DNA from 2 places in the Aquimarina sp. 2-A2 genome. Region 2 is predicted to be linked to the other one. Evidence: riboswitches for the same ligand, from Rfam matches in the RefSeq annotation. Region 2 holds a riboswitch; the other holds the start of a gene.
The links. A riboswitch is a leader RNA that binds a small molecule or an ion and turns the genes downstream of it on or off. The one in region 2 is predicted to bind S-adenosylmethionine.
Positions count from the first base shown of each region.

Region 1: it holds a riboswitch for S-adenosylmethionine, as region 2 does, so the genes downstream of both, ACJRPK_RS05755 (Na+/H+ antiporter NhaC family protein) here and ACJRPK_RS15680 (O-acetylhomoserine aminocarboxypropyltransferase/cysteine synthase family protein) in region 2, are expected to answer to the same signal.

Region 1 covers NZ_JBJKFI010000002.1:83,313-95,247, reverse strand. The annotation lists gene ACJRPK_RS05800 (serine hydrolase domain-containing protein) at 1-690, opposite strand, end outside; gene ACJRPK_RS05795 (serine hydrolase domain-containing protein) at 703-1,782, opposite strand; gene ACJRPK_RS05790 (nuclear transport factor 2 family protein) at 1,787-2,206, opposite strand; gene ACJRPK_RS05785 (type 1 glutamine amidotransferase domain-containing protein) at 2,224-2,994, opposite strand; gene ACJRPK_RS05780 (helix-turn-helix domain-containing protein) at 3,100-4,137, opposite strand; gene lpxD (UDP-3-O-(3-hydroxymyristoyl)glucosamine N-acyltransferase) at 4,357-5,349, opposite strand; gene ACJRPK_RS05770 (DEAD/DEAH box helicase) at 5,571-6,881, opposite strand; gene ACJRPK_RS05765 (DEAD/DEAH box helicase) at 6,898-8,244, opposite strand; gene ACJRPK_RS05760 (KTSC domain-containing protein) at 8,315-8,764, opposite strand; SAM-I-IV-variant riboswitch at 9,028-9,124, shown strand; gene ACJRPK_RS05755 (Na+/H+ antiporter NhaC family protein) at 9,176-10,471, shown strand; gene ACJRPK_RS05750 (NAD-dependent succinate-semialdehyde dehydrogenase) at 10,543-11,935, opposite strand, start outside.
Region 2 covers NZ_JBJKFI010000007.1:171,800-183,734, reverse strand. The annotation lists gene ACJRPK_RS15740 (amidohydrolase family protein) at 1-50, opposite strand, end outside; gene ACJRPK_RS15735 (DegT/DnrJ/EryC1/StrS family aminotransferase) at 71-1,237, opposite strand; gene ACJRPK_RS15730 (3-deoxy-D-manno-octulosonic acid transferase) at 1,392-2,612, shown strand; gene ACJRPK_RS15725 (hypothetical protein) at 2,742-2,963, shown strand; gene ACJRPK_RS15720 (hypothetical protein) at 2,996-3,214, shown strand; gene ACJRPK_RS15715 (deoxynucleoside kinase) at 3,267-3,881, opposite strand; gene ACJRPK_RS15710 (phosphoribosylpyrophosphate synthetase) at 4,091-4,396, opposite strand; gene ACJRPK_RS15705 (NADP-dependent oxidoreductase) at 4,644-5,642, shown strand; gene ACJRPK_RS15700 (TVP38/TMEM64 family protein) at 5,682-6,368, shown strand; gene ACJRPK_RS15695 (SDR family oxidoreductase) at 6,409-7,155, opposite strand; gene ACJRPK_RS15690 (hypothetical protein) at 7,365-7,718, opposite strand; gene metK (methionine adenosyltransferase) at 7,836-9,095, opposite strand; SAM riboswitch class I at 9,412-9,526, shown strand; gene ACJRPK_RS15680 (O-acetylhomoserine aminocarboxypropyltransferase/cysteine synthase family protein) at 9,722-11,008, shown strand; gene ACJRPK_RS15675 (alpha/beta fold hydrolase) at 11,028-11,935, shown strand, end outside.

The DNA.
Region 1 (11,935 bases), on a different contig from region 2:
ATAAGGGTTATAGTCTTCATCAAATGCAATGGCGGGTAGTTTTTCATCTTTGTAAGGTGTTTGCTTGGCAAAATAGCTATCAGTCATCTTTGCAGGTTTGAAGATATGTTTATAAACATAATCTTCGAAGGACTGTTTGCTAACCTTTTCAACGATAAGCATTAGCAACAACGGGTTATAGTTTGAGTACAGATAGTCCGATCCCGGTTCAAAAGAAAGTTCTTCTTTTTTTAAATCGCTCAACAGTGATTCTGCTGTAACCGGGTTATTGTTTTCTATATAGTTTTCCCATGGCACTTTTGGTAAACCACTGATGTATTTAAATAGTTGTTGTATGTTTACTGATGATGCCCAAGCGGGTAAATCATCTAAGTAATCACCGACATTATCATCAAGTTTTAGCCTTCCTTTTTCGTACAGCTGCATAACAGCCACTCCGGGGAATTCCTTATAGATGGAACCAACGTTAAAACGATGTGCGGCTGTCAAGGGTGTTTTGGTTTTAGGATGGGCAATACCGAAGGATTTTTCATAGATAACTGTATCACCCTTTACGACTAAGACATTGCCATTGAGTTCGCCTTTTTTATGTATCTCATCTATATAAGCCGCTACCGTTTCGTAGTTTTTACAACTAGAAAAAAAACAAACTGCGATCAGTATATAGAATTGAATTATTTTTGTCTTCATTCTACTAGATTATTATAAATTTTCAAGAATGTTATTGGCTAATTGTCCTACCCAACTTCCTCCACTTGAAGTCAGTATTACTACACCAGTATTCTTTTTTGGATTTAGGAAGTATTCACAAGCAAAGCCGTCTGCATCTCCTCCGTGTCCATACTTGATATCGTTTCCTTTCGTTTCCTTGATTAGTCCAAAACCATAGTGTAAACCTTGACCCATTTCTGATGTCTGATGGGTTAGTATAAGTGGATTTTGCGTTTCTTCTTTCCGATAAGCGTTTATCTGTTCTAAAAGTATTTTGGTCAAGTCAATCGCATTTGAGTAGATGGCACTTGCAGGTGTTGCCATACCCATATTAGAAGCTTTAGTAGCAATCTCTCTATTATCCTTTTTGTATGGTGTTACTAAAATTGATTTTTGTTCGCTGCTGAGACTTACCGCTGTATTTTTTAAATCATATGTGTCGGCCACATATTTCCTCAAGAGTTCTTTATATGAAAGACCGCTAACATTCTCGCAAATGAAACCAACAATGACATAGCCTGAATTTGAATATTGAAATTTTGAGTTTGGTTCAAATTCTAAGCTTAGTTTTTTCAAATCTGCTATTAAATCATCTTTAGAATATCCTTTCAACCAAGCTTCTCCCTCAATACGTTTGCTATAGATTGAGCAAGCATCACTTGGTATTCCTGCGGAATGATTTAATATGTTTTTTAAAGTAATTTTCGATAAGGTTTTTTTAGAATCTTCAATAATTTCATTTGGAAGATATGCTGTGATAGGTTTATCGATGTTTAGCGTTCCTTCTAGAATTAAATTGTTAACAATAATACCTGTAAACATTTTTGATTGTGAGGCTATCTGAAAAATTGAATTTTCATCAACCTTTATGCTTTCTTCCCTTGATAAGTGGCCATAACCTTTAATTAAAGCTATTTTTCCATTTTTTATAACGCCGATGGATAGACTGGGAATATTATTGTCAGCTACTACCTCTTCTATCTTTTTATCTATAGATTTTGATTCTTTTGACAGGGTATTACAACTGGTAACTATTAATAATGTGAGTAGGTAGAAAGTTAAATTCATCATTTAATTAATTTTTATTTTGTCTATTGAAAATTTTGCTTACAACCTTCCACTCCCCATCAATCTTAAGGAGGTTCATATAATCCATAAAATAAAACGTAGGATACTCAATTGTTAATTTCGCTTGCGCAGCATTTCCGCTGATATCGATGGTAATAATTTTAGCTGTTCGATTTTGTTTAGGACCTGGTGTAATCGCTTTCTCAAAAAACTCTAATGCATTGACTTCTTTATATTCTCCCTTACGCACAAACTTCATGGTGGCAGTTTCATGAAAAGCTTTTTTTAAAAGCTCAAAATCATTGTTAGTTCCGCCATCCAAATAATAGGAAATTGTTTGTTCAACCAAGGCATGTTCCACATTCTGAGCAACTGCATAGCTTGATACCAGCATGCATAAAATTAGTGCTAACTTTGTTGTTTTCATAAGTGTAGTTTACGTTATTAATGATGTTTGTTCTCAATTTTTTTTATAATTTCATTGGCCACTGATGCCGTTGCCGAAGGATCTTGACCTGTTATTAAACGGCCATCAACGACAAAGAAATTATCCCAGCCTTTTTCTGAAGAGGTATATACCCCTCCATTTTCACGAATTTTATTTTCTATAGAGAAGGGAAACTCTTGATAATACGGTGCTTTTGGGTTTTCGAACTTATCTGGGAAACCGTTTACATGCTTTCCATAATAAATGTACTGACCTTTCTTATCTTTTATATGTACAATTCCCGCAGTGCCATGACATATGGCAGAGACAACACCGTTATTTTCATAAATTTGAGCAGCTATATCTTGTAGCAGTTTGTTTTCTGGCACCCCAAACATAGCCGCTCCTCCTCCACTATAATATATCGCCTTATACTCTGATGCGGTTATATCCTCAGGTTTTAATGTATGCTTAAGTAAGCTCATAAAATTAGTATCGTAAAGGTATTTTTTTTGAATACTATCTGATGTTTTGAGATAGCCGACGGGAATGGCACCACCCTCCGGACTTACAAAATCGATATCATACCCTGCTTTCCTAAGAACATCGTAAGCGATTACAATCTCACCAAAATGATTCGCGGTATTTTGCTTCGTATTTCCATATGTATGCTGATTGGAGGTAACAAACAGAACTCTTGACGAGGGCGATGCTTGTCCGCGGATTACCGGTTCTTTACACGCGGCGACTGATAGAAGCGTTAGAAGTAGTATGTGGTATCGTTTCATGAAATACTAATTTTCCAGCAAGATGAAAAATTCAATCAAAAATTGATACGCATATTATAAATTAGAAGTACGGATTTATAATATAAGACTAATTAAAACAGATTATTAGGTGTTTACACTTCTGTAAGTAGATGGAGTTGAACCGGTTATTTTCTTAAAAGCTGTAAAAAAGGTTGATTTTGAATTGAAGCCACATTCATAGGCAATAGCTTCAATAGTCAAATTACTTTTAGTCCTCAAACAGGTTTTGGCTTCTTTAATACGGTATTCGTTAATAAAAAGAGAAAAACTTTTGTTTAGATTATCATTGAGAAATTGCGATAAGTAGTGAGGCAAAACTTGCAATAAGGTTGCCACATCCTTGAGCTTCAAATTTGGATTTTTATAAAGTTCTGCATCTTGAACAATTTGATCTAACTTAGCTTGAAAATTAGCAGCCTCCGCAGGATTTATTTTTTTATTCTCATATTTAATTGAGTCCTGATAAAACATCTTCTTTTTAGGACGTTTTAGGATCCAGAATAAAATGCCTAAATAAAATACGACCGAAAAAGATATAGCTCCAACGATATAGGATGTATACGACCCAACCGTATAACCCAACCAAATAAGTGTAGTACCCAAATAAATACTCAGTACCCAAATTTCAATATCTCTTAACGACGATCTGGATAAGAATAGGTTCTTTAAAAGCGTTTTAACCTTATACGTGGTCAAGATGATGTATATAAACCACTGTATGTAAATTAATTTAACAATCCCCTTGGACCACATCGCTTTATGATCCCAATAAGGATACAACATACCTAAAATGGAAATGATCAAAATTGCCGGTACGGTGTGAATTATCCATTGAGTTCCTTTTTTATTCTCTAAGACAGTAGTACAATAGAGGTATAAAAAAGGACCGATTAATACACAGGCAGAAAGACCGATTTGTATAAAAAGTTCCGCCAATCCCGGATTAAAATAAAAGAAAACAGATTTGATAATTCGTACACTCAGAACAAAGAGTAATGCTGAAAGAAAATAATTTGCGCGTTGCTTATCTTTAGATAAAAAAGCAAAATAAATACTTAATAAAAAACCATTGATGGCACCTAAGGCACTAAAAATAAATAAGGCTTGTTGTTCTAAATCCATATCACAAATTACTTAGTAAATATAGAAAGTAAATTTTTAAAATCAATTGGCAACATGTGGAATCCTCAGAAAGTATCGCTATGTGCTTAGATTTTAGAACGCTGACTGCGAAGAGTAAGATGTTGAAGTAAAATTGCAATTATTTTTACAACAAACAGTGCTATCAAAGTAGTAAACTCAAATAGCACTGTGTATTATTTAGATAAAATATTAATCGTATTAGGATTTAACCAATTTACGCAACGCTGCCCATTGTTTTAGCATATTCCTACCTTCTGTAGCCGGATATCCAAGAACTGTAGCACCGGCTGCAACGTCACCCATCACACCGGAACCTGCTCCTACAGTAGCACCAGAGTGAATGGTTGTGTGATCTTTTATCGAAGCACTTCCGCCAATAACCACACCATCTCCCAGGGTTACAGAACCTGCCAATCCACTATGTCCGGCCATGATGCAACTACGACCTAAAATACAGTTATGAGCAATCTGCACCAGGTTATCAATTTTACAGCCATCTCCTATTATTGTAGAACTGAATTTTGCTCTGTCTACACAAGAATTAGCTCCGATTTCTACACCATTGCCTATCACTACATTTCCAATATGTTCTATTTTTACCAAACCACGTCCATCTTCACAAGGTCGGTATCCAAATCCATCGGCACCAATGCTTACGTTATTATGAAAGATACAGTAACTTCCGATGATGGAACGTTCACGTATCACGGTTCCGGACCAAACTACCGTATGATCACCAATTTTAGAGTCGTCAAATACGGAAACATTTGGGTATAAGATCACGCCATCTCCCAAGACAACATCCTTGCCTACGTAGCATCCGGCTCCAATTTTACACCCTTTACCTAAAACAACAGATTCATGCACTGTAGCTACTGGGTGAATATCGGCTTCAAATATGGGAGCTTTCGGTTTGAATTCTTCTAACAATTTAGCCATCGCCAAATCTGCATTTTTAACTTGTATCAGAGCACGATTAGGATCTGCCTCAACCGTAAGGGATTCGTTAACGATAGCAGCAGATGCTTTGGAATCTGGCCATAATTTGGCAAATTTATGAGATCCTATAAACGTAATCTGATCTTTATTCGCGTTTTTTAATTGTTCAAGACCTGTAATTTGTTGATTGGTAGCGCCAATAAGTTTTCCTCCAACGATTGCGTTGATTTCTTCAATTGTAAATACTTTCATTCTTTTGAGATAGTGTTCGTTTTAATAGATTTAGGGTATTTAGCATGAAAATTCATAAAACTTCCTGCTTTGATGTAAATTCTAATATAGAATCTAAACCTTTTAAAAAGATCGCTCTTTTATAGTAGGCTTAGCGTCTATTAGATACATCGCATAATAACGCAATTATCTCAATAAAACAAATTCTCTTAAAAATGTAGCTAATTTTAACTTGAAAACAGTTATATCTTAGTAATTCTGACTTTCTTTTTTTTAAGTCTGCTATTATTTAATTCAGTTACCACACGGTCTGCAATAGATACAGGTACAGCAACAAAGGTACAATCTTGTTTGAGCTCAATAACGCCCAACTGATCTTTGGTCAAATTACCTTGTTTAAAAAATAATCCGGCAATATCTCCTTTGGATATCTTATCCTTTCTTCCTCCCGAGATAAATAAGGTCTGCCAATGCTGTGGTTTACGAGCTGCTTGATTTGAAATATCCGCTATTTCCGTTTCCGGAATAAAGTCACGCAATGTTTCTTCTTCCCATTTCAAAATAAAAGCGGTTCCTTTTGCATTGACACGTGCAGTGCGGCCATTACGGTGTGTAAACTCTTCTGCCGAGTATGGGAGTTGATAGTGAATGATGTATTTGAGCTCTGGAATATCAATACCTCGGGCTGCCAAATCCGTAGCTAGAAGAATTTGATGCGTTCCATTTCTAAATTTTATCAAGGATCGCTCTCTATCCTTTTGTTCCATATCTCCATGAAAGGTCCCATGATTGATATTTTTACGTTTTAAAAATGCACTTACCTCTTGAATACTATCTTTAAAATTACAAAAAATAATCCCCGGCTGACTTCCTGTATGGTTTAAAATAGCCAACAGACTGTCTAATTTATCTTTGGTTGGAGAAATGACAGTTTTAAATGTCAGTTTGGAAACTGATCCATCCAAATAATTGATAGTCTTAGGACTATCTAATTTGACAAAATTGGGGATACTCACTCCCTGTGTTGCAGAGGTCAAGATGCGTTTAGAAACATGAGGTAATTCCTTGATAATCTGTTTCATTTCGGTTTCAAAGCCAACCTCCAGAGATTTATCAAATTCGTCTAAAATTAATGTTTTTATACGCTTAGTAGAAAAACGTTCCTGTCTTAAATGATCCGCTACCCTACCTGGCGTACCGATCAAAATCGCCGGAGCATGTTTTAATTCAATTTTATCTTTGGAGCTGGATCGTCCACCATACACCGCATTTACTTTATATCCGGATCCCATATCTCTAACAACTTGTTCTATTTGTATGGCAAGTTCTCGGGAAGGAACCAATATCAAGACCTGAACATCTTCACAATCCTCGTCTAAAAGAGCTATTGTAGGTAATAAAAAAGCCAAGGTCTTACCCGTTCCCGTAGGCGACAATAAAACTACGTTATCAGTTTTTTTAATGACAGCAGTAGCCTCCTCTTGCATAGGGTTTAACTGCTGAATGTTTAATTTTTGAAGAATATCGGTTTGAGATCTTTTGCTATTGGACATAACTATATTTTGATGACTAGTGTCTGGACTTCTTTTTACTCTTTTGTTTCTCTAAATTAGGTAAAACGGTAGCATTTTGTTCTAAATAATTAGCTAAAACTTTATCAACTAACTCTTCCTTGGTTAAATGGTGAAAAATAGTGTGGATTCCATCTTTCAAAGAAGTGGAAATTTCTCTATTTGGTTTTGTTTTAAACACCTTCCTAGCCCACAACAGTGCATTGTTCTCTGCCAGATCCTCAGGTTTTGCTTTACTGTATTTTACAAAAGAAATACCCAGCTCATCCTCAAAATCCTGAATTTCATGTTCCTCTTCCTTCTGAATCACTGTTAGAGAAAATCCCTTGGCTCCTGCTCTTGCTGTTCTACCGCTACGGTGTACATAAACTTCATATACATCGGGTAAATGATAGTTTACAACATATTCGATTTCTTTTACATCAATTCCTCTTGCAGCCAAATCTGTTGCCACCAAAATTTGAATATGTCCTTCTCTAAACTGATCCATAATGCGATCACGAATCGGCTGTGATAAACTCCCGTGCAAGGCACCGGATGAAAACTTGTTTATTGCAAGGTTTTTAGCTAGTTTATTGACCGCAGCCTTTGTCTTACAGAAAATGATTCCGCGTTTCCCTCCCTGAATTGTCAGAAAATGCATTAAAACATCTAACTTCTCAATGGGTTCTACAACTACATATTGATGATCAATCCCTTGATGACCTGTGGTCTCCATATCAGATTCCACTTGCACAACATGTTTAGACATGTAATTTTGGATTAACTGCTTGATCGTTCCCGGCATCGTTGCCGTAAAAAGGAGTGTTCTTCTTTTATTTGGAAGCGCTTTTACAATTTCATCCAGTCCATCTTTTAAGGATGTTACCATTTCGTCGGCTTCATCCAAAACCAAATAATTGGCATTGCTGATGGAAATGGCTTTTCTTTTTATCAAATCAATCAAACGACCGGGTGTAGCTACGACAATATGTGTTGGCTGCTTTAGACGTTCGATTTGAGGTTTGATGGGGGTACCTCCGCAAATTGAAATTACAGACACTTCTGGCAAATACTTGGCAAAAACTTCAAGGTTCGCATGTATTTGCTGTCCTAATTCACGTGTCGGAGCAATTATGACCGCTTGAATCGAAGTATTTTCTTTATCAATTAGCTGTAATAAAGGTAAACCAAAGGCTGCTGTTTTACCTGTTCCGGTTTTTGCCAATCCAACAAAGTCTTCTGTTTGATTAAGAAGAATAGGGATGGTTTGTTTTTGAATATCTGTCGGAATGGTAATATTTTGCTCCGTTAAACTTTTTTGAAGTGACGAAGCTATACCTAAGGCTGAAAATTGTGTTGACATGAATTGAATGTATGAAAAATAAATAAGCTTTGATAAAAAGTCTTAATTATATAAGTAAGAAACGATTATATTAAGCTTCCTGAAGCGTTTTTTTTGATTTTCTATAGAGATAGGAATTGAAAATATTTCGTTTAGCAAAACGGTAAAGCTTATCAGAGTTTATCATTTTGATGTATATCGATTTGGTTACGCCAAAATACTCGTAAGTTGTTCCGTCCAAAAATGTAATTTCTAACACCATACCTTTATGCTGGTAATCAGCAATACCGGAAGCAGTAGTTGTAACTTTATAGGCGTCCAGGTTAGCAGCTATCGTTTCTGGAGCAATGCTTACTAAAAAGTGATATCCATCAATGATTTGACGGCTTTTTAATTCTGCCATCTCCTTTTGAGGATCTCCTTCTTGAAATTTGTCAGGATGCCACTCTTTTACTAGATTTCTATAGGTTTTTTTAAGATCTTTTAAATTAATTTCCTTTTCAACAGTAAACAACTTTTTGTATTCTTTTATTCGCTTCATAACCAGGCATTTTTATTGCAGGCGCGAAACTACACTTTTTTTATGGTAAGCTGCTTGTTTTTAGCAATGAATGGTGAATAAAAGTAAAAATTTGCAAAAATTTGCTAGCACCCTATTCATTTGAATTCATCAAAAACATAGACATGATATCGTTATTATCACAAAACTCTTTATGTCAAACAGATACAAACACGTACTGCTTTTATCACTATATATTTCTTACTTTCTGCTATGTACTAGCAAATAATTTCATATTTTCGCGGCTTAATTATCAAGAATCTCAAAAGAGATAGCAACCTGCAATAACGAGCAAGGTGCTACTATCGATAAGCCAATTTGATTGGAAAAAATGTTAACTGCATCTTCTCTCTCTGTGTCTTATCTCCTTTTGTTTTCTTTAAAACTAATTTAATGACACAATCTGTTAGCCAGTCTGGTAACTTTAAAGCGTTACTTCCATTATTCGTTTTTGTTTTCACTTTTCTCGGAGTAGGTATTTATCAAAATGATTTTTATGCATTACCCTCCCCCATTGCAGTTTGTTTGGGAATAATTGTAGCGTTTTTCCTCTTTAAACAAAGTATAGATACTAAAGTAGCGGCCTTCTTAAAAGGATGTGGGGATTCTAAAATAATGACTATGTGTATTATTTATTTGCTTGCAGGTGCCTTTGCTACAGTAACAAAAGCTACAGGAAGTGTGGATGATATAGTGAATATGGGACTCAATTATATTGCAATCGAATACATCTATTTAGGTGTTTTTATCATAGCCTCCTTTCTTTCTATTTCTACCGGGACATCTGTAGGAGCTATTGTGGCACTCGCTCCAATTGTTGTTGGGATCGCTGACAAAAGCGGGGTTTCATTACCGATACTATGTGGATCCTTGCTTGGGGGTTCGATGTTTGGAGATAATTTATCCGTTATATCCGATACAACGATTGCAGCAACGCAGTCCTTGGGCTGTAAAATGAGTGATAAGTTCAAAGAAAATATTAAGATAGCATTACCTGCAGCTATTATTACTATTACGATTTTATTTTTTAAAGGGTTATCTGTTAACACAACGTCTGTGATTACAGGAGAATCATATTCTTTCATAAAAATCATACCTTATCTGGTAGTAATCCTGCTATCCGTTATTGGAATTAATGTGTTTGTTGTTCTCTTATTAGGTATAGTTATCACTGGTCTTATAGGACTTGTATATCAAGATTTTACCATTCTTGAGTTTACCAAAATTAGTTATCAAGGCTTTACCAGTATGACAGAAATTTTCTTATTATCTATGCTTACAGGAGGACTAGCAGCCTTGGTGACACTCAACGGAGGCATAACTTATATTTTAGAGAAAGTAGATAGTTTTATTAAAAATAAAAGAACTGCTCAGTTCGGAATTGCAACATTAGTCGGTACGGTTAATTCTGCAATTGCGAATAACACAGTATCTATTATTATCACTGGACCAATAGCAAAAAAAATTAATGATGAGTATTGTCTGGATAACAAACAAACCGCATCAATTCTGGACATTTTTGCGTGTATTGTGCAAGGATTACTACCTTATGGGGCTCAAGTATTAATGATATTAAGTTTTGCCAAAGGTTCTATTGATTACATAGATTTGATTGCTAATACATGGTATTTGCTATTGCTTTTTGTATTTACGATAAGTTGGATATATTTGAGAAACAGGAAAAAATAAAGGTTATCTAAATTAAAATCCACACCATTAAAATATGATGTGGATTTTAGTTTGTCTACCATTTTGTAGTATTATTTATTTAATACCATTACAGCTTTTGCGTTTGTGAATTCTTTAATTCCAAAGCCACCATGCTCACGGCCATATCCTGAATCCTTTACACCACCAAAAGGCATATTAGGCTGTGCTAAACCAAACGAATTAATGAAGACCATACCAGTATCAAAATGATTTTTGGCCAAATTAATTGCCTTTTCCTCATCCTTAGAGAAAATTCCGCCACCAAGTCCATAACGGCTATCATTGGCAATTCGCATCGCATCTTCATTATCTTTTGCATGAATTAAGGATGCCACAGGTCCAAACAATTCATCATCATAAGCCGGTTGCCCCGGTTTGACATTACCCAATACGGTTGCAGGATAATAATATCCTTTTCCATCCTGGGGCTTTCCTCCTGTCAATACTTCTGCCCCATTTTCAATACTTTCTTGCACCTGATCATGTAATTTTTCTAATAAATCTTTGCGTGCCATTGGTCCAAGATCAGATGTATCACTGGTAGGATCTCCAGCTTTCACTTGTTTCATTCTGTCCACAAATGCGTTTTTGAATTCTTCATAAACCTTATCAACTACAATAAATCGTTTTGCAGCAACACACGTTTCACCATTATTATATATTCTACCATTTACACACGTTTTGGCAGCGAGCTCCACATCAGCATCGTCTAAAACTATATAGGCATCATTACTTCCTAATTCTAAAACTGTTTTTTTAAGTGCTTTACCTGCTTTTTCGCCAATAATTTTACCTGCTCCATCACTACCGGTCAATGTCACCCCGCGTACTAATTTATTTTCTATAACTTTATCTGATTGATCATGATCAATTATCAACACGGTGAACAGATCTTTTGGTAACCCTGCTTCTTCATAAATTTTTTGAAGCAATAAGCCTGATCCTGTCACATTAGCGGCATGTTTCAGTAGTACACCATTACCTGCCATTAGATTAGCTATAGTATAACGAACTGCTTGATAGGCCGGGAAATTCCACGGTTGAATTCCGTAAATAACTCCAATTGGAGCATACGACACAATACCTTTACCACCATCCGGCAATTCTCTCATATCATCCTTAAGCTCTTTGGCACCTTGCTCAGCAGTATAATCACAAATAGCCGCACACAAATCTATTTCTTGTCCGCCTTGTTTTATCAACTTACCCATTTCTTGAGTCATGAGTTCTGCAAACTCTGAGCGGTGTTTCTTTAGTCCTTCCCCAATTTTTTTTATAATTTCTCCTCTTTTTTCTAAGGATTCATGACGCCAGTCTAAGAAGGCTTCATGACAATTTTGGATAGCATTCTCCACCTCCTCATCTGTCATGTAATTATAATTTGCTATTTCTTGTTCTGTTGATGGGTTAATTGTTGCAAACCCTTTAGTCATTGTTTCACTT
Region 2 (11,935 bases):
CTACAAAAGGCTATTAAAAGCGTGGTTAATCTAAGTTTAAAACGAGTCATGAGTTTGTGAGTGTTAGTTTCTATTTAGATATAAAATCAATAATATGCTGTGTAATAAAATCGATTTGTTCGTCGTCTAATTCGGTATGCATCGGTAAAGAAATTACTTCTTTGATTAATTGATTTGTCACTGTAAAATCAGCTTCCTTATATCGATCACTGGTATATGCTTTTTGACTGTGTAAAGGTATCGGATAGTAAACGCCACAAGGAATATTATTCGCATTGAGGTGTTTAACCAGTGCATCACGATCTGCATTGAGTATACGTAATGTATATTGGTGAAAAACATGACAGTCGCAGGTGTCGCAAATAACATCGCAACTAGTTTGGCAACTGCCGGACACCTTGGGGGTAATAATATTTTCAATTCCTTTGAAGGCTTTGTTATATTTTCGTGCAGCATTTCTCCTGGCAGTATTATAAGCGTCAAGGTTTGGTAGTTTAGCACGTAATACTGCGGCCTGAATAGAATCTAATCGTGAATTTACTCCAACAACATCATGATGATAGCGTTCATACATGCCATGATTAACAATGCCTCTGATGGCATGAGCTAATGCGTCATCATTCGTAAAAATGGCACCACCATCTCCATAACAGCCTAAATTTTTTGAAGGGAAAAAAGAAGTGGATGCAACATGACCAATGGTTCCTGTTTTTTCTTTTCTACCATTTTTATCGGTATAGTTCGCTCCGATGCCCTGAGCATTATCTTCGATAACATATAAATCATGTTCTTTAGCTATAGCCATAATTTCATCCATATTGGCAGCTTGTCCAAAAAGGTGTACAGGAACGATCGCTTTAGTTTTAGGAGTTATAGCTTTACGAATTGCTTCGGGATCGATGTTAAACGAATCTATTTCCACATCGACCAATACAGGTGTTAATTGTAGTAAGGCGATAACTTCAACAGTAGCTGCAAAGGTAAAATCGGCAGTAATAACCTCGTCACCGGGCTGTAGGCCAAGTCCCATCATAGCTATTTGTAAGGCATCGGTTCCATTGGCGCAAGGGATGACATGCTTTATACCAAGATAATCCTCTAATTCTTTTTGAAAACTATGTACTTCAGGGCCATTTATAAAGGTTGTGGTATTTATAACTTCTAATATTGAGGAATCAACTTGTTCTTTGATTCCAGCATATTGACCTTTGAGGTCAACCATTTGTATCTTCTTCATAGGTGTGTATTGAAACTTCACGAAAGTACAAAATAATGAAACCAACAACAACGCTATTTTTTACAAAAGAAATGTATTTTAGCATCTCTTTAATTTTGCTGTTTTGAATACCTTGTACACTATCCTAATAAATTTGTTTCAAAAAGTATTGCCAATGGTTGGCTTATTGTCTCCTAAGCTAAAATTATTTGCAGAAGGTAGGAGCAAAATCTTTGAAAGCTTAGAAGCCTTACATCTCAATGATCAAAAAGTAATCTGGATGCACTGTGCGTCACTAGGTGAGTATGAGCAAGGTGTTCCGGTTATTCAGGCATTGAAGCGGGAATACCCACACTATAAAATTTTAGTAACCTTCTTTTCTCCTTCCGGCTATGAGGCAAAAAAAAGAAGCACACTTGCCGATCACATTGTGTATATGCCGCTGGATACGCCAAAAAATGTCAACCATTTTTTAACTAATGTACAACCTGAACTGGCGATATTTGTAAAATATGAATTTTGGCCAAATTTTATTTCCGGTCTTCATAAACGAAAGATCCCGTTGCTCTTAATATCTGCATCTTTTAGACAAAATCAGGCAGTTTTTAAGTCATATGGTAAATTTTTAAGAGATAAATTAACCTTGGTCGAGCACTTTTTTGTACAAGATGAGCCTTCACGAAACATTTTAATGTCCTTCGGTTTTGATAATGTGACTATGAGTGGCGACACCCGGTTTGATAGGGTGAGTCATCAAATAGAAATGGATAATACAGTTGAGTTTATTGAAGAGTTCAAACAAAAGCGAACGTGTATTGTAATAGGTAGCTCCTGGGCCGAGGATGAAGAAATATTTATAGATTTTATAAATAATGCTCCAGCCTCAGTTTGTTTTGTAATCGCACCTCACGAAATCAAAACTGAAAAAATTAAAAATCTACAATCTAGGATTCAACAAAAACAGGTGTTGTTCTCAGAGAAGCATGTTTTTTTAGGTCAAGAAGCCTCTGCTCAAGTATGTATTGTTGATGCAATTGGTTACTTAACCAAGCTTTATAGCTACGCAGATATAGCTTATGTGGGTGGGGCTATGGGTACTTCGGGACTGCATAATATTTTAGAGCCGGCTACTTTTGGCGTACCAATCCTAATTGGAAAGAATTTTGATAACTTCAGAGAAGCCAAACAGCTTCAAAAGCTTGCAGGATTATTTTCGGTTGCTACCAAAGAAGAATTTGGAGAGGTGGCAAATCATCTTATAACGAATAAAGCATTTCGTGAAAAAACGGGCATGATTGCTGGTCACTTTGTGAATAGTAACACCGGTGCAACTGCTATAGTTATGGATCACATACAGAGAAAACAGCTGTTGGAAGCACCTAGGCCTACCGTTTAATTATGCGTCAGCACACACTACGTAGACATGCTATTTTTAGCATTTTTTGTGAAAACATTATATATTTATTTTAATTAGGAATGTTCTTGCTATTATATCTTTGTTTTAACATTTATAATCAACCATTGTATGAAAAGAGCAATTTTTATTGCGGCAATCTTATTAACAGTAAGTACTGCCTTTACTTCTTGTAGAGAAACTAAAAAAGAAGTTATCGTTAAAGAAAAAGAAGTTCAAGTAGAAAAAGAAGAGGAGTCTAAAGGTATGCTAGAGCGTGCTGCCGAAAAAGTAGACCAAGAAGTTAATGAAGAGGTTAACGAAGAAATCGAAAGAATCGGAGACGATAATTAATAAAAGCAATAGTAACTAATTAATAAATTAAGATGAAAAAAGTATTAGTAATGTTTATGCTTGTATTTGCGTTTAGTACGGCATTTACTTCATGTAGAGATACAAACAAGGAAAAAGGAGATATTGAAGATGCAGCCGATGATATGGGTGATGCTATCGAAGATGCTGCAGACGATGTAGGTGATGCAGTCGAAGAAGGAGTAGATGAAGTTAAGGAAAATACAGGTACCGGTGGTACAGACGATAACTAATCGTCAATAGCAATATAAAGAAAAACTCATCGCATGCGATGAGTTTTTTGCATTAAAATAGCCCGTTTAGTTCGGCGTCTATGCGGTTTATAATAGTTCCCAGATCCTCGGGATTATCAACAAAATTTAAGTTATCTACATCAATAATTAATAAATTTCCTTTATCGTAGTCGTGCGCCCATGCTTCATAACGCTCGTTTAATCTACTTAGATAATCAATGCTTATAGTGTTCTCGTATTCTCTGCCTCGTTTATGGATTTGAGAAACCAAGTTAGGAATACTACTTCTAAGATATATTAAAAGATTAGGTCCTTCAACCACGCTTTCCATTAAATTAAATAGTGATTTATAATTTTCGAAGTCGCGATTTGTCATCAATCCCATAGCGTGTAAATTGGGAGCGAATATATAGGCGTCTTCATAAATAGTTCTATCCTGGACGATATCTTTACCGGTTTCTCGGATTTCTAATATTTGACGAAATCTACTATTTAAAAAATAAATTTGAAGATTAAATGACCACCGCTCCATTTTATTATAGAAATCCTCTAAATATGGATTTTCTAAAACATCCTCAAACTGAGCTTCCCATTTATAATGTTTGGCCAAAAGTTTGGTTAGAGTCGTTTTTCCTGCACCGATATTTCCGGCTATTGCAACATGCATAGATTTTTATTTATGGGGTTTAGCAAAGGATCGTTTGTTTTGTAAAATCGTAAATATAATGGATTTCCTTAGTTTGAAAAAATTACTTTTTCACTTCAAAGAAAATCTACAGGAGCATAAAACTTTTTAAGTAAATAAAAAGGACACAATGAAAAAATACATTGCATCCTTACTGATATTAACACTTTGACTAATTTTACTGAAAATCTTTAGGAATTTATTGCGCGTAATTTATCAATCATCTCTTTAGATACCTCTTCACCATCTGCTCCATATGCTCCCAAAAGCACCCCTTTGTCACCAGTAGTAGTTTTTATAGCGTATAAAATTGAATTATCTGCAGGGTTACTAGCACCTTCAAATCTAAATGTTTGTACTACATCGAACTCATCTATAGTATAACTTTTATCAGATTTGTGATCCAATATTTTATTATTTTTTAAATCGAATTCGATTGTATAACCCTCTTCCTTTAAGGAATTCATTTGCTGTGATAAAGTATCTAAATGATGCATAACATTTCGTTTTAAATATAAATTTAAAGGTACTTATTGCAAAATGTATAAGACGTTAAAGACCTCTAAATTCTTATGGGTCAAAGGTTAAAACTATAATAAAATATGAAACGTATGTTTTGTGTTGTTTCATGAGAAGAATCTTGTAAAGCCCCAACCGTTAATGTTTTCTGAAAAACGAAACAAAGCGTACTGGATTAATTTTTACTTAAATAACAATCCACTAACTTTATAAAAAAATGTACAAATGAATAAGACTATATTATTAAAAAACAGACCTGAAGGACGTCCCTCCACATCTGATTTCGCTTTCATTGAAGAAGAAAAACCAGCTCCGAAAGAAGGGGAATTGCTTTTAAAAGCTAAGTATGTTTCTGTAGATCCATATTTGAGAGGGAGAATGCGAGATGCAAAATCTTATATAGAACCCTTTAAACTCGATGAACCGGTAGAGTCCGGGATAGTTGCTGAAGTGATTGAATCTAATAATTCCAATTTTGAGAAAGGTGACTTCGTGAATGGGATGCTTCAATGGAAACAATATCAAACTTCATCTGGTAAAGGTTTAAATAAGGTAAATAAAGACACTGCGCCCTTAAGCGCATATTTGGGTGTTTTGGGGCTTACTGGTATAACAGCCTATCTCGGATTAGAAAAAATAGGTAATTTGAAAGAAGGAGAAACCTTGGTGGTATCCGGCGCATCAGGAGCTGTGGGAAGTATCGTTGGACAAATCGGTAAAATTAAAGGTTGTAATGTTATTGGTATCGCAGGAAGTGATGAAAAGATTAACACCATAAAGGGTAAATTTGGTTTTGATGAGGGTATCAATTATAAAACAACCCAGGACATGTCTAAAGCACTTGCAAAACATTGTCCTGATGGTATAGATGTATACTTTGATAATGTGGGAGGAGAAATTCTTGATGCGGTAATGAATAATATCAATAAGTACGGTAGAGTTATTAACTGTGGCGCTATTTCAATTTATAATGAAAGCGAAACACCAACTGGGCCTCGGCACGAAGGTACTCTGATAAAAAAGAGTGTACGTATGCAAGGATTCACTGTTAGAGATTTTGTAAAAGAGTTCGGCCCGGCAATCAGTCAATTGTCAACCTGGTTAAACGAAGGAAAAATAACGTTTTCTGAAACCATAGTAGAAGGATTTGACCAAATTCCGCAAGCATTTCTCGATTTGTTTGATGGTAAGAATAAAGGAAAAATGCTGGTGAAAGTTTATTGAGGTTCATGTTTGTTCAGAATTTTCTACGAAGTTTGAAATATGTTTAAAAAACATTTGACCAAGTTGGTAACATTTATTGTTGCATGCATTGTGGTAGGTTCTTATATTTTTATACCTGAGGTTACTAAATTCTTTGATGAGGCTTGGAGCGTTTTATCCAGTGGTAACAGTGATGACATAAATTCATGGATAGCTACATTTGGTTGTTGGGGACCTATTATCTTAATTGTAGCAATGATTTTGCAAATGTTCTTGATCGTAATACCTTCACTTGCGTTGATGATAGTTTCAGTAATCGCTTACGGACCGTTATGGGGTAGCGTCCTTATATATGTGTCAGTTAGTATAGCATCCACGGTTGGTTTTTATATTGGTAAATACTTTGCAAAATTCATTACTTCAGCCGTATTGGGAACTGCTACTGAAGAGAAGATTGAAAAGTTTATTGCCAACTATGGGTTTTGGGCTGTAATTGTAACACGATTGAACCCTTTTTTGTCTAATGATGCCATTAGTTTTGTGGCGGGTATCATAGATATCAGTTACCCAAAATTTATAGGAGCAACTTTGATAGGGATAACCCCACTTGTTATTCTAATTGCTATTACCGGGGGCTATATGGATCAGCTCAAAATAGTTTTGTTATGGATCTCTATAATTAGCGTTCTATTATTTGTAGGATATTTAATTTACAGCAGGATAAAAAATGAAAAATCCGTAGGTTAAAAATTAAGCTACGGATTTAAAACATTTAGTTTATGCTATATTAGCTCTCTTGTTCTGTAGGCATGATATACACATCGTTGATATTGGCACGTTTAGGTTGTGCAATGGCATAGTGGATGGCTTCAGCAATATCTTCGGGTTCAAGGGTAGTTACCTTTTTAATCATTGGAGCTAATTTTTCCTTAATCTCTTCATCTGTGATAGTATCAGTAAGTTCGGTATCTACAAATCCCGGCTCTATTGAGGTTACATTAATTCCGTATTTAGGCGCTAATTCTTGCCGCAATCCCTCAGAGAACATTTTGACAGCAGCCTTTGTAGCACAGTAAACCGCTCCACCTGGATAATATTTGCGACCGGCGCTTGATGATAGATTAACTATATGTCCACTTTTTTGTTTCATCATAGTGGGTAAGACCGCAGCCACTCCATTAGTAACTCCTTTTATATTTACGTCTATCATTTTATCCCATTCATCGGTATGTAAATTCTTAATATAGGATAATGGCATCAAGCCGGCATTGTTTACAATAACATCAATAGTGTTATAATGCTTCAATGTTTCATCCACGATTTTTTTATAATCATCTTTATTTGTTACATCCCCGGTAATAACTAAAGCTTCATGACCATTTTCTTCAATCTTATTTTTTAATTCCTTTAGTCGATCTTCTCGTCTGGCAGTCAATACAACTTTTGCACCTTCTTTAGCTAGTTTAATAGCTGTTGCTTCACCAATACCACTTGATGCACCGGTAATAATAATTACTTTGTCTTTTATATTCATAACACTAGTTTTTTTTGGCTCAAATAAATCAAATGAGCGTGATTTTTCTTTTTACTAAAGTTACGGTTATTCGAATGTAGATAAAAATCTGCTATTCAAGTTTAGCGGTAGTTTAACGCTAATCTTAATGCGTGTTAAAGTTATTGAAACTTGAGGTGTGCTTTTAAATTTCGGTGGTATTACCAGATAGGGAAATCAGTAGTGTTTGATTACCATCCGGATAATCTAGATTCTTGAGAAGCTTCAGGAATGGGAAGAATAATGGTGTCTAATATACGTATGCTAATACTCTTGCTCTTATCCTGCATAAATCTTTCTTTAGACTGTTTTATTCTTTGCAGTGTCATTTTCCAAGCTTCATCAGAAATGGGAGCTTGCACTGTACGTGAGTTATTTTCAGTCCATAACAGGATAGAATTGGATGTGGTGGATGAAATTTCAAAATTTTCTGCTTGAATTTGGGAATCCACAGTTTTTATGACAGAGAATTCATTTTGAATATTTTGGGCAAAATTTGAAGAGAAGCACATAATCAAAAACGCATAAAATAATAGATTCTTCATAATTTTGGTTTAAGGCTATATAAAAAGCTGTAAAACGTGGCAAGTTACAAATTGTCAACGTATTACAGCTTTTGTAATAACTAAGATTTTCTTAATTTTATCAGAATCGGCTTAGAACTAGTTGAGCTTAAACGCTTTCTTAACATGGTCTACATAGTCTAGTTTTTCCCATGTAAATAGTTCAACCTCTTTTTCAATTCTACCAGAATACGGGCTTTCAAATACCTTGGTGATAATTTGAGGTTCTTTACCCATATGACCGTAGGCAGCCGTCTCCGTATAAATTGGATTACGTAGTTTTAAGCGTGTTTCAATAGCAGCAGGGCGCATGTCAAAAATATCTTTAACCTGTGCTGCGATTTGACCATCTGTAAGGTCTAAAGCACTAGTACCATAAGTATCTACAAAAATCGAGGTTGGTTCTACAACACCGATAGCATAAGAAACTTGCACCAAAATTTCGTTAGCTACGCCAGCAGCGACAAGATTTTTGGCAATATGTCTGGCAGCATAGGCTGCAGATCGATCTACTTTGCTTGGATCTTTTCCAGAAAAGGCGCCTCCACCATGTGCTCCTTTACCACCATAGGTATCTACTATAATTTTACGTCCAGTCAAACCGGTATCCCCGTGAGGTCCGCCTATAACGAATTTTCCGGTTGGATTGATATGATAGGTGATTTCATCATTAAATAATGCTTGCACATATTCCGGTAATTGTTTTTTAACACGCGGAATCAAAATCTTTATAATATCCTCCTTAATAGTCGCAAGCATAGCATCATCATTCCTGTCAAAGTCATCATGTTGCGTAGAGACTACAATAGCTACAATACGTTGAGGTATATTATCATCGCTATATTCTATGGTAACCTGACTTTTAGAATCAGGGCGTAAATATGAAATATCTTTGCCTTCTCTTCGTAATTGTGCTAATTCGATAAGTATTTTGTGTGAAATATCAAGTGCCAAAGGCATATAATTAGCAGTTTCTTTGGTAGCATATCCAAACATCATCCCTTGATCACCAGCTCCTTGCTCTTCTTTAGATTCTCGATCAACACCTTGATTTATGTCCTGAGATTGTTCATGAATTAAAGATATTACTCCGCAGGAATCACCACTAAATTGATATGCACCTTTAGTATATCCAATTTTATTGATTACTTCTCTAGCAATTTGTTGTACATCCAGATAGGTTTGTGATTTTACTTCTCCGGCTAACACTACTTGACCAGTAGTAACCAAAGTTTCACAAGCCACCTTTGAATTTTCATCAAAAGCTAAAAAATTGTCTAATAATGCATCACTGATTTGATCAGCAACCTTATCTGGGTGTCCTTCAGAAACACTTTCTGAGGTAAATAAATATGCCATTTATAATTGTTTAATGGGAAGATCTTGAAACGATTGCTCAAAAACACATATCAACAAATCTTAGGTTGATAACTGCTTTAGCATTTTATACTCTGTAATACAGTGTAGCCAAATTGTTTGGCTTGTTAGGGTTGCAATCAGTCAAATCTTTCCCTGCTAATAATTCGGGCAAAGTTATGAAAAATGATTAGACCCAAAAGTATTTAACGTATCATTAATTTTTATAAAGGTATTGTAAAAATAAAATGTGGTTACTGATATCTCATATATAAAAATAATTACTAGCTTTGCCATAAGTTTCTTATACATACTTAGTAAGTTATCAAGAAAGGTGGAGGGAATAGACCCTATGAAACCTTAGCAACCCTTTATTCGTAAAGAAGGTGCTAAATTCTATCCAAGCAGTTAATGTGTTTTGGAATAGATAACACGAAACAATTACTTTTCTGGTAATTGATTTTCCTTTCTTTTTAATTTTCTACGCGTTCACACTTTTAAGAGTGTTGATTGTATTTGAATTTTTTTTGACATTTTTTCAGTTAGACCGTGCACAGTCTAAAGATGAAAATATTGTCCTTGTTATTTTGGCATATGCCTAAACTAAAAAATTTAAAAGTTAGAAAATCATGAGTACACAAAATTTTTCAACCCAAGCGCTACATGCAGGACATGATGTAGTATCCAACGGAGGTACAAGAGCAGTACCTATTTATCAAACTACCTCATACGTTTTTAAGGATTCCGATCACGCGGCCAACTTATTTAACCTTAGTGAACCGGGATTTATTTATACCAGATTGAATAATCCTACCAATGATATCTTAGAAAAACGATTAGCTGCACTCGAGGGAGGCATTGGTGCCGTAGTTACTTCATCGGGGACAGCTGCAATCAGTACAACATTATTAACCTTGTTAAAATCCGGAGACCATATTGTTGCTTCAAATAGTTTATATGGAGGCACTTATAACTTGTTAAATGTCACCTTGCCAAGATTCGGTATCACAACGACATTTGTAGATCCTTCAGAAGCAGAAAATTTTGAAGCAGCTATTCAGGAGAATACACGTGTGGTATTTGTGGAATCCTTGGGGAATCCAAAACTGGACGTTTTAGATCTCAAAGCGATCGGAGAGGTGACCAGTCAGGCTAAGATTCCATTTATTGTGGATAATACTGTAGCAACTCCGGCATTATTGAATCCCATTGAACACGGAGCAAATATTGTAATTCATTCGCTAACAAAGTATATAAGTGGCAATGGGACTTCTCTTGGTGGGGCAATTATCGATGCAGGGACATTCGATTGGGCGAGCGGTAGATTTCCTGAGTTTACAGAGCCGTCAAAAGGATATCACGGATTGGTGTATCACGAAGTCTTGGGTAGCGCTGCATTTATTGCAAAAGCACGTATAGAAGGGTTGCGGGATCATGGCGCTGCGTTGAGCCCGTTTAATGCATTTCAAATTCTTCAAGGACTTGAAACTTTATCTATACGTATACAGAAACATAGTCAAAATGCACTAGAACTGGCACAATGGTTACAAGAGCAAGATGAAGTGGCTTGGGTTAATTATCCTGGGTTGCCAAATAACAAGTTTTACAAGCTATCCCAAACGTATTTGCCAAAGGGTCAAAGTGGTATTATCACTTTTGGTAGTAGAGGCGGGTTTGAAGCGGCTAAGGTTATAGCTAATGAAACACAAGTTTTCTCATTACTTGCAAATATTGGAGATTCCAAATCGCTGATCATTCACCCGGCAAGCACTACGCATCAACAGTTGGATGAAGAGCAACAAAAAACTACAGGGGTAACCAAAGATTTGATTCGTTTATCGATAGGTTTAGAGGATATAGAGGATCTTAAACAAGATCTTAAAGTCGCTTTTGGAAAATTAAAAGTGAGTATTTAAAAAAGTTTCAGCGATCAGGATGAGTGGAGTAGATCAAATAACAAGCGTTAAATTGAACAAGGTTACAATTGAAGGTTATAAAACGTCCAAAGGAATCATATTGCCCGGATTTAATCTTTCGTATCAAATATTTGGAAAACCATTGCATACCGCTCCGGTAGTAATGGTGAATCATGCGCTAACCGGAAATAGCACAGTGTGCGGATTTGACGGATGGTGGAACGATTTTGTAGGTTCCAAAAAGTGCATTGACACCGATCGATTTACAGTTCTGGCATTTAATATACCAGGAAACGGTTATCTAGAAGGAAACTCTGATATCTTTCTTAACTATAAAGTCCTTACAGCACGTGATATCGCTTCTATTTTTTTGAAGGGATTACAAATTTTGGAAGTATCTGAGTTATTTGCACTTATCGGAGGCTCTGTAGGCGGGGGAATCGCGTGGGAATTAGCTGTGTTGCAACCGGATTTAATTAAGAATCTGATCCCCATAGCAACTGATTGGAAAGCAACCAACTGGTTAAAGGCGAACTGCACCATACAAGAGCAGATTTTACTGAATTCTGCAAATCCCGTTCATGACGCCCGATTACATGCCATGACGCTTTACAGAACACCGGCATCGATGAAAGCTAAATTTTCTAAAAATAACACGGAAAGTAAACGAAAGTATACGGTAGATAGCTGGTTATTTCATCATGGAGAAAGATTAAAATCACGTTTCGGTTTGGCTTCTTACAAAATGTTAAATTACATTTTATCATCTATTGATATAACAAAGGGGACCGATGATTTTGAAGCTTCTGTAAGCAATCTTACAAGTGATATACACATAGTAAGCATCAATTCGGATGTGTTTTTTACACTGGAGGAGGATGTAGAAACGGTAGAAAGATTGAGGTCGTTGAATAAAAACATTACACA